One region of the Streptomyces sp. NPDC088097 genome, then DNA from elsewhere that is predicted to be linked to it. Evidence: riboswitches for the same ligand, from Rfam matches in the RefSeq annotation. Region 1 holds a riboswitch; each other region holds the start of a gene.
The links. Region 1 has a riboswitch for thiamine pyrophosphate ahead of thiC (phosphomethylpyrimidine synthase ThiC). Riboswitches for the same ligand answer to the same signal wherever they lie in the genome.
Positions count from the first base shown of each region.

Region 2: another riboswitch for thiamine pyrophosphate. It lies ahead of thiO (glycine oxidase ThiO); the one in region 1 lies ahead of thiC (phosphomethylpyrimidine synthase ThiC).
Region 3: another riboswitch for thiamine pyrophosphate. It lies ahead of ACIOD1_RS28100 (thiamine ABC transporter substrate binding subunit); the one in region 1 lies ahead of thiC (phosphomethylpyrimidine synthase ThiC).

Region 1 covers NZ_JBIUTJ010000005.1:277,349-282,018, reverse strand. Annotated here, with positions in the region: gene ACIOD1_RS18720 (aldo/keto reductase) at 1-1,071, opposite strand; gene ACIOD1_RS18725 (glycosyltransferase) at 1-4, shown strand, start outside; gene thiC (phosphomethylpyrimidine synthase ThiC) at 1,187-2,974, opposite strand; TPP riboswitch at 2,969-3,113, opposite strand; gene ACIOD1_RS18710 (YibE/F family protein) at 3,153-4,643, shown strand.
Region 2 covers NZ_JBIUTJ010000006.1:51,123-55,792, reverse strand. Annotated here, with positions in the region: gene pknB (Stk1 family PASTA domain-containing Ser/Thr kinase) at 1-1,028, opposite strand, end outside; gene ACIOD1_RS19785 (thiazole synthase) at 1,150-1,944, opposite strand; gene thiS (sulfur carrier protein ThiS) at 1,950-2,150, opposite strand; gene thiO (glycine oxidase ThiO) at 2,147-3,406, opposite strand; TPP riboswitch at 3,404-3,516, opposite strand; gene ACIOD1_RS19770 (NAD(P)/FAD-dependent oxidoreductase) at 3,608-4,670, shown strand, end outside.
Region 3 covers NZ_JBIUTJ010000013.1:81,266-85,935, forward strand. Annotated here, with positions in the region: gene ACIOD1_RS28090 (phosphatidate cytidylyltransferase) at 1-593, shown strand, start outside; gene rlmN (23S rRNA (adenine(2503)-C(2))-methyltransferase RlmN) at 687-1,799, shown strand; TPP riboswitch at 1,942-2,048, shown strand; gene ACIOD1_RS28100 (thiamine ABC transporter substrate binding subunit) at 2,135-3,235, shown strand; gene ACIOD1_RS28105 (iron ABC transporter permease) at 3,292-4,670, shown strand, end outside.

The sequences.
Region 1 (4,670 bases):
CTAGGTCGCCCTTTCGGAGACCTGACCCGCTGCCCGTTCATCCAGGGGCCGGCGTCGCTGGGCGACGTCGGTCAGGGTCGGTGGGCGCCAGGCACCGTCCGGCTGGTAGAGGTTCACACCGGGCGGCACGATCTCGTCGATGCGATCGAGCACCCCGTCATCGAGGACCAGTCCCGCCCCGTCGACCAGCGACTCCATCTGCTCCATCGTGCGGGGACCGATGATCACCGAAGTGACCGCCGGGTGCGCGACGGTGAAGGCCACGGCCAGTTCGGGCAGGGTGCAGCCGATCTCCTGGGCCAGCTCGATCAGCCGTTCCACCGCCTCCAGCTTGGCGACGTTGCCGGGGATCGTCGGATCGAAGCGCGCCGGCGTGAGCGCCGCCCGGCCCGTGGTCAGGTCGATGGGGCCGTCGAGCCGGTACTTCCCACTCAGGAAGCCTGATGCCAGCGGACTCCAGGTCAGCACGCCCATCCCGTACCTGCGGGCCACCGGCAGCACATCGGTCTCGATGCCTCGCGCGAGGATCGAGTACGGCGGCTGCTCGGTCCGGAACCGAGGAAGCGCCCGCCGCTCGGCCACGTGATGGGCCTCCACCAGGTCCCCCGCCGGGAAGGTCGAGCATCCGAAGGACCGGATCTTCCCCGCCCGCACCAGGTCACCGAGGACGGAGAGGGTCTCCTCCACATCGGTCGTGTGGTCCGGCCGGTGCACCTGGTAGAGGTCGATCCAGTCGGTGCCGAGCCGGCGCAGACTGTCCTCCACCGCCTGGACGATCCAGCGGCGCGAGTTCCCGCTGCGGTTGCGGCCCTCGCCCATCTGGAAGTGGACCTTGGTGGCCAGCACCACGTCGTCACGGCGTCCTTTGAGCGCCTTGCCGACGATCTCCTCGGACTCCCCGGCGGAGTACATGTCCGCGGTGTCCACGAAGTTGATGCCCCGGTCGAGCGCGGCACGGATGATCCGTCCGCACTCCTCGTGGTCGGGGTTCCCCACCGCCCCGAACATCATCGTGCCGAGGCAGTGGGCACTCACCTCGATGCCGGTCCCGCCCAGATTTCGATAGCGCATGGTCATGCGGCCGCACTCTAGGAGTTGGAGCGCACTCCATGGCAAGGACAACGGCGTTGCTCCCGGCCGGCGGAGATCCGCCGACCGGGAGCAGCGCTCCCCCCGTCGAACCGCGTCAGTCCGCCAGCGGCAGGTAGACGCGGTTGCCCGATGCGGCGAACTCGGCGGACTTCTCCGCCATGCCCGCCTGGATCTCGTCGGCCTTCAGGTCGCCACCGTGCTCACGGCGAATGTCCTGGGAGATCTTCATGGAGCAGAACTTGGGACCGCACATCGAGCAGAAGTGCGCGGTCTTGGCCGGCTCGGCAGGAAGGGTCTCGTCGTGGAACGAGCGCGCCGTGTCGGGGTCGAGGGCCAGGTTGAACTGGTCCTCCCAGCGGAACTCGAAGCGGGCGTCCGACAGGGCGTCGTCCCACTCCTGGGCGCCGGGGTGCCCCTTGGCCAGGTCGGCCGCGTGCGCGGAGATCTTGTAGGTGATGACGCCGGTCTTCACGTCGTCCCGGTTGGGCAGGCCCAGGTGCTCCTTGGGCGTGACGTAGCAGAGCATCGCGGTGCCCCACCAGGCGATCATCGCGGCGCCGATGCCCGAGGTGATGTGGTCGTAGGCGGGCGCGATGTCCGTGGTCAGCGGGCCGAGCGTGTAGAACGGCGCCTCCTCGCAGATCTCCTGCTGGAGGTCGATGTTCTCCTTGATCTTGTGCATCGGGACGTGGCCCGGGCCCTCGATCATCGTCTGGACGTTGTGGCGCTTGGCGATCGTGTTCAGCTCGCCCAGCGTCTTCAACTCCGCGAACTGGGCCGCGTCGTTGGCGTCCGCGATGGAGCCGGGGCGCAGGCCGTCCCCGAGGGAGTAGGTGACGTCGTAGGCCGCGAGGACCTCGCAGAGCTCCTCGAAGTTCGTGTAGAGGAAGTTCTCCTTGTGGTGCGCGAGGCACCAGGCGGCCATGATCGAGCCGCCGCGCGAGACGATGCCGGTCTTGCGGCGGGCGGTCAGCGGGACGTAGGGCAGCAGCACGCCGGCGTGGACCGTCATGTAGTCGACGCCCTGCTCGGCCTGCTCGATGACCGTGTCCTTGTAGATCTCCCAGGTCAGGTCCTCGGCACGGCCGTCGACCTTCTCCAGCGCCTGGTAGAGCGGCACGGTGCCGATCGGGACGGGGGAGTTGCGCAGCACCCACTCACGGGTGGTGTGGATGTTGCGACCGGTCGACAGGTCCATGACCGTGTCGGCGCCCCACTTGGTCGCCCAGGTCATCTTGTCGACCTCCTCCTCGATGGAGGAGGTGACCGCGGAGTTGCCGATGTTGGCGTTGACCTTCACCAGGAACCGCTTGCCGATGATCATCGGCTCGATCTCGGGGTGGTTCACGTTGGCCGGGAGGACCGCCCGACCTGCGGCGATCTCCTCCCGGACGACCTCGGGAGAGACGTTCTCGCGGATCGCGACGTACTCCATCTCCGGGGTGATCTCGCCCCGGCGGGCGTACGCGAGCTGCGTGACGGCGACGCCGTCACGGCCCCTGCGGGGCTGACGGGGGCGGCCCGGGAAGACCGCGTCGAGGTTCTTGAGGCCACCGCGCGGCGAGGTGTGCTTGATGCCGTCGTCCTCGGGGCGTGCGGGGCGACCCGCGTACTCCTCGGTGTCCCCGCGGCTGATGATCCAGTTTTCGCGCAGCGGCGCCAGGCCGCGGCGCACGTCGGTCTCGATCTGCGGGTCGGTGTACGGACCGGACGTGTCGTAGAGCGTCACGTCCTTGCCGTTGGTGAGGTGGACCTGGCGGACCGGCACCCGGAGGTCCGGGCGGGAGCCCGCCAGGTACCCCTTGTGCCAGCCGGGCTGGCGCTCGGTCTGGCCGTCGGCTTCCTGGCTGACGGCAGGCGTGCGTGCGTCCTGAATGGTCATGAGACCTGATCTCCCTACGCCGGCATTACCCGGTAACAGGTTCGGCGGTCGACGCAGCCTCTTCCCGAGCGCATTTTCATGCGCGTACGGTGATCAGCGTCCTCTCAGCCCGGTGCTCCGAGCTCCCGCGTTGTGCAAAGGTGCCCCCACGCTAGCGTCATCTGTGGCGTGCTGAACAGTGGGCCCCCTCATCTCTTGCGATGATCTGCCGGTGACGTCCTCGCCGCAGCCCCCCCACCACCCCACCGAACCCATGGGCCACACCGGCCACGAGCACGCGTCCCACGGACACGAGACCGACTCCTCGCACGGCTCTTCCCATGGCTCCTCCCACGGGTCTTCCCGGCCCGCGTCCCACGATCACGCGCCCGGTCACTCCCACGGCCACGGTCATGGCCACGGCCCGGCGGCCCCGGTCTCCAAGCACCTGCGCAAGGTCATCGCCGCGGTGCTGATCCCCTTCGCCGTCGCCGTCTTCGTCGGCATGGCCGTGCTCTGGCCCGGAGGCGCCCCCGACCACGAGCGGACCGGCGTCGGCTTCGACCGCCAGACCCAGCAGGCCTCGGTGGTCGCCTTGGCAAAGGTCGACTGCAAATCCGTCAACGCCTCGCAGGTACCGCCCACCGGCGACACCTCCACCCCCGAGGGCCGGGAGGCGCAGGCCGCGCAGACCGGCGCGTGCAAGAAGGCCACCGTCGAGGTGACCAGCGGGCCGGACAAGGGGCGCGCCTTCTTCGAGATCGTCCAGCCGGGCGCGCCACGGCAGTTGGAGAAGGGCCAGGAGGTGGTGGTCGCGTACGCGCCCGACGCCCCCCGCGACCTCCAGTACTCCGTGATCGACGTGCACCGGAAGCTGCCGATGGCCCTGCTGGCGGCCATCTTCGCCATCGCGGTCGTCGTGGTCGGCCGGATCCGCGGGCTCTTCGCTCTCATCGCCCTCGTGGTCAGCTTCGGAGTGCTGACCCTCTTCATCCTCCCCGCGATCCTCCAGGGCTCGAACCCCCTCCTGGTCGCGGTGATCGGGGCCAGCGCGATCATGCTGATCGCGCTCTACATGTGCCACGGCCTGACCGCCCGCACCTCGGTCGCGGTCCTCGGCACCCTGGCCTCATTGCTGCTGATCGGACTGCTGGGCTCGCTGTTCATCGACTGGGCGTTCCTGAGCGGCAACACGGACGACAACACCGGGCTGATCCACGGGCTCTACCCGGAGATCGACATGAGCGGTTTGCTGCTCGCGGGCGTGATCATCGGCTCGCTCGGCGTCCTGGACGACGTCACCGTCACCCAGACCTCGGCTGTGTGGGAACTGCACCAGGCGGACCCGGACATGGGCCCGCGCGCCCTGTACCGGGCGGCCATCCGCATCGGCCGGGACCACATCGCCTCAGTGGTCAACACCCTGGTACTGGCCTACGCGGGCGCCGCGCTCCCGCTGCTCCTGCTGTTCTCCATCGCGAACAGCAGCATGGGTTCGGTGGCCAACAGCGAGCTGGTCGCGGAGGAGATCGTACGGACCCTCGTGGGCTCGATCGGGCTCGTGGCCTCGGTCCCCATGACCACCGCGCTGGCCGCCCTGGTCGTGTCCGCCGACCGACCCGGATCCGTTGCCGCCGTACCGGCCCAGGGTCCGGCCCGCGGCGGTCGGGGCCGACGGCGCAAGCGCTGACGGCGGGCCGCCGCGGCGGCGGTCCAT
Region 2 (4,670 bases), on a different contig from region 1:
CGGTGCGGGGCGGGGGCGGCGGAGTGGGAGTGGAGCGCCGGGGCGGACTCCAGCCGGGAGGTCTGGTTCACGGACTGCTGCGCGTGCGAGGCCGTCACCGGTCGGGCGATCACGCCGGTGCGGTCCTCGGCGGAGGACCGCTCGACGGCGTGCGCCTGCGGCGGTACGGCGTCCAGCTCGGCCTCGCCCGACCGTGCCCGGGCCTCCAGGGCCAGCCCGAGGAGGGCGGCGGCGTCGAGGGGGCGCAGCTCGGGGTCGCGGGCGGTGGCCCCGGCCACCAGCTCGTCGAGGGCGGCCGGAAGCCCGGGGACGAGCGCCGACGGGGGCGGGACGTCCTCGTGGAGGTGCTGGTAGATGACCTGGGCGGGGGAGCCGCCGGTGTGGGGCTTCGATCCGGTGAGCATCTCGTACAGGACGACGCCGCAGGCGTAGACGTCCACGCGGGTGTCGGTGACGCCGTTCTCGATCTGCTCGGGCGCCAGGTAGGAGACGGTGCCGAGGATCGAGCCGGTGGTGTTCGTGACGGAGTCCACGGAGCGGACCAGGCCGAAGTCGGCGACCTTGACCCGGCCGTCGTCGCCGATGAGGACGTTCTCCGGCTTCATGTCCCGGTGGACGAACCCGGCGCGGTGGGCGGCGCCGAGGGCGGCGAGGACCGGTTCGAGGATGTCCAGCGCGGCTCTCGGGTGGAGCGCGCCGCGCTCGCGGAGCACGTCGCGCAGGGTGCAGCCGGAGACGTACTCCATCGCGAGGTAGGTGAAGGGTCCGTCCGTGCCCTGGTCGAAGACGGCCACCACGTTGGGGTGGGCCAGGCGGGCCACGGACTTCGCCTCGCGGATGAAGCGGTCCACGAAGACGCCGTCGGCGGCCAGTGCCGGGTGCATCACCTTGAGCGCGAGGATCCGGTCGAGCCGGGTGTCGAGGGCCCGGTAGACCGTGGCCATGCCGCCGGCCGCGATACGGGCGTCGACGCGGTAGCGGCCGTCGAGCACGCGCCCGACGAGGGGGTCATCCAGGGTCGTATCCACCCGCCGATTCTACGAGCGCCCCACCGCGCCCCCGCCGGGGTCCCCTCGCTTGCAGCGCACCTGTGACGCATCCCGCTCCGAAAACGGGCCCGGCGCGCCGGAATCCCGGCGCGCCGGGACGTCAGAACGCCGGGCGTTCCGGGTCCAGGGCGGGGAGGCCCTCCTGCGGGGAGGAGGCCTGCGCGAAGCGGCGTTGGGGGATGCGGCCCGCGCGGAAGGCGAGCCGGCCCGCGGTGACGGCGTCCCGCATCGCGGCGGCCATCAGCACCGGAGACTGCGCCCGGGTCACGGCCGAGGCGAGCATCACACCCGCGCAGCCCAGTTCCATCGCCAGGGCCACGTCGGACGCGGTGCCCGCGCCCGCGTCCAGGATCACCGGGACCCCGGCCCGTTCGGTGATCAGCTCGAAGTTGTGCGGGTTGCGGATGCCCATGCCCGAGCCGATAGGGGAGCCGAGCGGCATGATCGCCGCGCAGCCCACGTCCTCCAGCTTGCGCGCCAGCACCGGGTCGTCGTTCGTGTAGGGCAGCACGGTGAAGCCCTCGTCGACGAGGACCTCGGCGGCGTCCAGCAGCTCGACCCCGTCCGGCAGGAGGGTGCGCTCGTCGGCGACCACCTCCAGCTTGATCCAGTCCGTGCCCAGTGCCTCCCGGGCCAGCCGGGCGGTGAGCACGGCCTCGCCCGCGGTGAAGCAGCCCGCCGTGTTCGGCAGGACCGCGATCCCGAGCCGCTCCAGGACGGACAGGACCGAGCCCTGCACCGTCGGGTCCAGGCGGCGCATGGCCACCGTGGTCAGCTCGGTGCCGGAGGCGATCAGGGCCCGTTCCAGGAGGTCCAGGCTCGGGGCCCCGCCCGTGCCCATGATCAACCGGGAGGAGAAGGTCCTCCCGGCGAGGGTGAAGAGGTCGTCGGCCATCGCGCTCAGCCCCCCTGCACGGCGGTGAGGACCTCGACGCGGTCGCCCTCGCCCACCGGGGTGCGGGACCACTGCCCGCGCGGGACGACGGTCTCGTTGAGGGCCGCGGCCACGCCGGACGGGGCCGCGCTCAGGGAGGCGACCACCGCGTCGAGGGTGGTGCCGGCCGCGATCTCGCGCGGCTCGCCGTTGACGGAGATGGTCATACGAGGGACTCCTGACGCGTGCGGGTGGTGGAGAAGCGGCGCGGGGTGAAGGGGCGGGCGACCTCCGGCACGACGCCGGTCGCGAGGAGCTCCGCCATGACGTCGCCGGTGAGCGGGGTCAGTAGCACCCCGTTGCGGTAGTGGCCCGTGGCCAGGTGCAGGCCCGGCAGCTCGGTCGGGCCGAGCAGCGGGGCGTTGTCGGGGGAGCCCGGGCGCAGGCCCGCGAGGGTTTCGGTCAGCGGGAGTTCGGTGATCCCGGGGACCAGCTCGTGGGCGTCGCGCAGCAGTTCGTAGACCCCGCCCGCCGTGACCGTGGTGTCCCAGCCGAGTTCCTCGCTGGTGGCGCCGACGACGAGTTCGCCGTTCTCGCGCGGCACCAGGTAGACGTGGCTGCCGCGCACGACGGCCCGTACGGTCCGCGACAGGAACGGCGCGTACGCCGCCGGCACCGTCAGCCGCAGGACCTGTCCCTTCACCGGCCGCACCGGCACCTCCACCTCGGGCGGCACCCCGGCCAGGCGCCCGCTGAGCGAGCCGGCCGCGAGGACGGTCTGGTCGGCGCGCAGCTCCGTACCGTCCTCCAGTACGGCGCCCAGCGCGCGGTCGGCCCCGGTCAGCAACCGCTCGGCCCTCGCCCGGTGCACGGTGACCCCGGCCCGTTCGCAGGCGGCCAGCAACGCCGCCGCGAGCCGGCGGGGGTCCACCTGGTGGTCGCCGTCGACGCGCAGCCCGCCGCGTACGCCGGGGGCCAGCATCGGCTCCAGGCGGCGGCACTCGCGTCCGGTGAGCCACTCCGACTCCAGGCCGCAGCGGCGCTGGAGGGCGTGGAGTTCCCGCAGGTGGAGGCGGTCGTCGGCGTCGAGGGCCACGGCGAGGGTGCCGCAGGCCCGGTAGCCGATGTCCAGGCCGCCGGAGGCCTCCGCCAGCTCGGCGGCGAATTGCGGGTAGCGGGCGGCGGAGGCCACGTTGAGCCCGAGGAGGGTCTCCTCGCCGTAGTGCAGCTCGGTGACGGCGGCCAACATGCCGGCCGCGACCCGGGCGGCGCCGCCGCCGGGGTCCGGGTCGGCCAGGGTGGTGCGCAGTCCGCGGCGGGCCGCCCGCCAGGCGGTGACCAGGCCGATCAGGCCACCCCCGATGACGAGGACGTCGGACCCCTTGCGGGACGGCCCGGACGTGCCGGATCCTGTGCCGGGTCCTTCGGGCGTGCGAGCCGTCCCGGACGTGCGAGCCGTCCCGGATGTTCGAGATGAGTGCATGGGCGTCCAGCCCCTCCCTTCGCCGGCATGACCCGGATCAGGTTCGTACGGTCGGAGGCCGGCCAGCCTCCCTCTCAGCCCGGTGCGCCCGGACTCCCGCGATAGGTACGGTGGCCAGACTAACCCCGGGGGCGACGGCGGGTAAGGCTGCCTCCCCGCCCCCTGTTCCTGACGGGCCGTCAGTTCAATAGGGTGGGCCGGGTGAGCGAGCAGACGGAACAGACGAAGCCCGGCGTTGTGATCGTCGGCGCCGGAATGGCCGGGGTACAGACCGCGGTGGCCCTGCGCGAACAGGGGTTCACCGGCCCCGTCACCCTGCTGGGAGCCGAACCCCACCAGCCCTACGACCGACCCCCGCTGTCCAAGGCGGTGCTGCTCGGCAAGGCCGAGGACTCCGCCTTCGACGTGGACTTCGAGGGCCTGGACATCGACCTGCGCCTCGGCGTCGAGGTCACCGGACTGTGCCCGGGGGAGCGCGAGCTGGACACCGAGGTCGGACCGGTCCCCTACGAGGTCCTCGTCCTGGCCACCGGCGCCGAACCGCTGACCCTCCCCGGCACCGAGTCCGTCCCGGGGGTCCACCTCCTGCGCACCCTCGACGACGCCGCCCGGCTGCGCCCCGTCCTGGCCGCCGCCCCGGCCGTCGTGGTCGTCGGCGCCGGCTGGATCGGCGCCGAGTTCGCCACGGCCGCCCGCGAGGCCGGCTGCGCCGTGACCGTGGTCGAGGCCGCCGACCGGGTCCTCGCCGGAGCCCTGCCCGCCGAGGTCGCCGCCCCCATGGCCCGCTGGTACGCCGAGGCCGGCGCCACCCTGCTCACCGGCGCCAGGGTGGCCGGCGTCGAGGAGGGCCGGGTCCGGCTGGAGGACGGCCGCGAGCTGGAGGCCGGCGCGGTGGTCGTCGGCATCGGCGCCCGCCCCGCCACGGGCTGGCTCGCCGGCACCGGGATCGAGCGCGGCCCGGACGGCTCCGTCACCGCCGACGCGCACCTGCGCACCTCCCTGCCCGGGGTGTACGCGGTCGGCGACTGCGCCTCCTTCCCCTCGGCCCGCTACGGCGCCCGCCTGTTGGTCCACCACTGGGACAACGCCCTCCAGGGCCCCCGCACCGTCGCCGCGAACATCCTCGCCGGCCCGACGGGGGAGCCCGTACCGCCCTACGACCCGGTGCCCTACTTCTGGTCCGAGCAGTTCGGCCGCTTCGTGCAGTACGCCGGCCACCACGGCGGCGCCGACACCCTGATCGGGCGCGGCGACCCGGGCGGGG
Region 3 (4,670 bases), on a different contig from region 1:
GCTACGTCCGGGGCGCCGAGGGCGCCTGGGTCGCCATGGCGCTCACCGCGCTCGCCGTCCTCGTGTGGCGGATGACGGAGCCGCCCGAGGACTACCTCAAGGACGTCACCGCGGGCGTCTTCGCGGCGTTCTACGTGCCGTTCCTGGCCACGTTCGTCGCGATGCTGCTCACCGCCGACGACGGCCCCCAGCGGGTCACGACCTTCCTGGCGCTGACCGTGGTCAGCGACACGGGGGCCTACGCGGTGGGCTGGCGCTTCGGCAAGACCAAGCTCGCGCCGCGCATCAGCCCCGGCAAGACCCGCGAGGGGCTCCTCGGGGCGGTGGCCTTCGCGATGGTGGCCGGCGCGCTGTGCATGGAGTTCCTGATCGACGGGGGCGCCTGGTGGCAGGGACTCCTGCTGGGCCTCGCCGTCGCCGTCAGCGCCACCCTGGGCGACCTGGGCGAGTCGATGATCAAGCGGGACCTCGGCATCAAGGACATGGGCACCCTGCTCCCGGGCCACGGCGGCATCATGGACCGGCTCGACTCGCTGCTGCCGACCGCTCCGGTGGTCTGGCTGCTGCTGGCGGCCTTCGTGGGCACCGGCTGACCTGCGGGAAGGCGCCGTAAGACGCCGGGCGGTTACTCTTGAAAGGCGCGCTGCTTCTGCGGCGCGCCTTTCGTCTTACAAGGAGTACCTGCCATGGCCCGCCCCGTTCCGGGAGAGCTCACCTTCGTCGCCCCTCGCGGAGCCAAGAAGCCGCCCCGGCACCTCGCCGACATGACCCCGGCCGAGCGCCGCGAGGCGGTGGCCGCGATCGGTGAGAAGCCCTTCCGGGCCAAGCAGCTCTCCCAGCACTACTTCGCCCGCTACACGCACGACCCGGCGCAGTGGACCGACATCCCCGCGGCCTCGCGCGAGAAGCTCCAGCAGGAGCTGCTGCCGGACCTGATGAACGTCGTGCGGCACATCAGCTGCGACGACGACACCACCCGCAAGACCCTGTGGAAGCTGCACGACGGCACGCTCGTCGAGTCCGTGCTGATGCGCTACCCGGACCGGGTGACCATGTGCATCTCCTCGCAGGCCGGCTGCGGCATGAACTGCCCCTTCTGCGCCACCGGCCAGGCGGGTCTGGACCGCAACCTCTCCACCGCCGAGATCGTCCACCAGATCGTCGACGGCATGCGCGCCCTGCGCGACGGCGAGGTCCCCGGCGGTCCGGCGCGACTGTCCAACATCGTCTTCATGGGCATGGGCGAGCCGCTCGCCAACTACAACCGCGTGGTCGGCTCCATCCGCCGGCTCACCGACCCGGAGCCCGACGGCCTCGGTCTGTCGCAGCGCGGCATCACCGTCTCCACGGTCGGCCTGGTCCCGGCCATGCTGCGCTTCGCCGACGAGGGCTTCAAGTGCCGCCTCGCCGTCTCGCTGCACGCCCCGGACGACGAGCTGCGCGACACCCTCGTCCCGGTGAACACCCGCTGGAACGTCCGCGAGGTGCTGGACGCGGCCTGGGAGTACGCGGAGAAGTCCGGCCGACGGATCTCCATCGAGTACGCCCTGATCCGCGACATCAACGACCAGGCCTGGCGCGGCGACCTCCTCGGCCGGCTGCTCAAGGGCAAGCGCGTACACGTCAACCTGATCCCGCTGAACCCGACGCCCGGCTCCAAGTGGACGGCCTCGCGCCCGGAGGACGAGAAGGCCTTCGTCGAGGCCATCGCCCGGCACGGCGTGCCGGTCACCGTCCGCGACACCCGCGGCCAGGAGATCGACGGGGCGTGCGGCCAGCTCGCCGCCTCGGAGCGCTAGGCCGTCTCTTTCGGATCTTGGTGGGTGAGCCGGGCCCGCCAAGACCCGGACGGGACGACCTGGGCCACCGGCGCTGATCTCGGACTTTCGGTCAAGACCGATCGCATTCGGCCACGGGGTACCCTGTGGCCGAACCAATTTCATATTCCGACAGGGGAGCGCCACAGCGCTGAGAGTGCGGTCCGTCACCGCAGACCCTCTGAACCTCGCCCCGGTCATTCGGGGTAGGAAGTTCGGTCATTCACTCAAGCTGTTGCGCCCTGCCCGGCGTCCGCTCCCACAGAGCGCCGGGCGGGGCCGCGTCTTCTCCTGGTCATCCCAGGAGGAATTCACCAGTGAGCACCACCAAGAAGATCGCGGGCGCCGTGCTCGCGGCCGCGCTCGGCGTCACCACGCTCGGCGCATGTGGCGGCACGGACGCCAAGGACAAGGCGGCCGGGGCGAGTGACGCCCCGAAGTCGAAGACGATCACGCTGGTCTCGCACGACTCCTTCAACGTGACCGACGCGGTCCTCAAGGACTTCGAGAAGCAGAGCGGCTACACGGTCAAGGTGCTGAAGTCCGGGGACGCCGGCGCCGCGCTCAACCAGGAGATCCTCACCAAGGGCTCCCCGCGCGGCGACGTCTTCTTCGGCGTGGACAACACCCTGCTCTCGCGGGCCCTCGACAACGGGATCTTCACCCCGTACGAGGCCAAGGGCCTGGCCGACGTCAAGCCCGAGTACGTCCTCGACAAGGAGCACCGGGTCACCCCGATCGACTCCGGTGACATCTGCGTCAACTACGACAAGGCCTACTTCGCCGACAAGAAGCTGGCCCCGCCGCAGACGCTGGACGACCTGCTGAAGCCCGAGTACAAGAACCTCCTCGTCACCGAGAACGCGGCGACCTCCTCGCCCGGCCTCGGTTTCCTCCTCGCCTCCGTCGGCAAGTACGGCGAGGACGGTTGGAAGGACTACTGGACCAAGCTCAAGGCCAACGGCGTCGAGGTCGTCGACGGCTGGGAGCAGGCCTACAACGAGCGCTTCTCCGGCTCCGCCGGCGGCAAGAAGGCCAAGGGCGACCGCCCGCTGGTCGTCTCCTACGCCTCCAGCCCGCCGGTCGAGGTCCTCTACGGCGAGCCGCAGCCGGCCGAGGCCCCCACGGGCGTCTCCACCGGGACCTGCTTCCGCCAGGTCGAGTTCGCGGGCCTGCTCAAGGGCGCGAAGAACGAGGAGGGCGGCAAGGCGCTGCTCGACTTCCTGGTGAGCAAGAAGTTCCAGGAGGACATGCCGCTCCAGATGTTCGTGAACCCGGTCCTGAAGGACGCGAAGCTGCCGGAACTCTTCACGAAGCACGGCGTGGTCATCGAGAAGCCGGAGACGGTCGCTCCCGACACCATCGCGAAGAACCGTGAGCAGTGGGTCAAGGCATGGTCCCCGCTCGTCGTGAAGTAGTGCGCGACACCACCCCGAAGGAGAGCGGGCGCGCCACGGCCGTCAGGTTGGCCCTGATGGCCGTGCCGCTCGCCTTCTTCGGGCTGTTCTTCGCCTATCCTGTGGCCGCCATTGTCGGCCGCGGGCTGAAGACCGACGAGGGCTGGCAGTTCGGCCGGATCGGTGAGGTCCTCGCCCGGCCCGACATCGGCGACGTGCTCTGGTTCACGACCTGGCAGGCGGTCGCCTCCACCGTGCTGACCCTGCTGATCGCCCTCCCGGGCGCGTACGTCTTCGCCCGCTTCGAGTTCCCGGGCAGGCAACTGCTGCGCGCCCTGGTCACGGTGCCCTTCGTGCTGCCGACCGTGGTCGTCGGCACGGCCTTCCTGGCCCTCGTCGGGCGGGGCGGGTTGCTCGACGAGCTGTGGGGCGTCCGGCTGGACACCACCGTCTGGGCGATCCTGCTCGCGCACGTGTTCTTCAACTACGCCGTCGTCGTGAGGACGGTCGGGGGACTCTGGGCGCAGCTCGACCCGCGCCAGGAGGAGGCCGCCCGGGTGCTGGGCGCCGGCCGCTTCGAGGCCTGGCGGCGGGTGACGCTGCCCGCGCTGGGACCGGCCGTGGCCGCCGCCTCGCTGATGGTGTTCCTGTTCACCTTCACCTCCTTCGGCGTCGTGCAGATCCTCGGCGGGCCCGCGTACTCCACCTTGGAGGTGGAGGTCTACCGGCAGACCGCGCAACTGCTGGACCTGCCGACCGCCGCCGTGCTGACCATGATCCAGTTCGCCGCCGTGGGCCTGATCCTCGCCGTCCACGCCTGGACCGTCCGCAAGCGCGAGAGGGCCCTGCGGCTCGTCGACCCGGCGCACACCGCCCACCGGCCGCGCGGGTGGGCACAGCGCACGCTGCTCGGCGGGGTCCTGCTCACCGTGCTCCTGCTGATCGTGGCGCCCCTCGCGGTGCTGGTGGAGCGCTCCTTCGACGCGCCCGGAGGGTACGGGCTCGGCTTCTACCGGGCGCTCCAGGACGCGGGCGCCGGGGGCGGAACCTTCCTGGTGCCGCCGCTGGAGGCCATCTGGAACTCCCTGCGGTACGCGCTGGTGGCCACCGCCATCGCCCTGCTGATCGGCGGCCTCGCCGCCGCCGCGCTGACCCGGCGCGCGGGCCGCTTCGTCCGGGGCTTCGACGCGCTGCTGATGCTGCCGCTCGGGGTGTCCGCCGTGACGGTGGGCTTCGGCTTCCTGATCACCCTGGACAAGCCCCCGTTGGACCTGCGGACCTCCTGGATCCTGGTGCCGCTGGCCCAGGCGCTGGTCGGGGTGCCGTTCGTCGTACGGACCATGCTGCCGGTGCTGCGGGCGGTGGACGGACGGCTGCGGGAGGCCGCCGCCGTGTTGGGCGCCTCCCCGCTGCGGGCCTGGCGCGAGGTGGACCTGCCGATGGTGCGCAGGGCGGT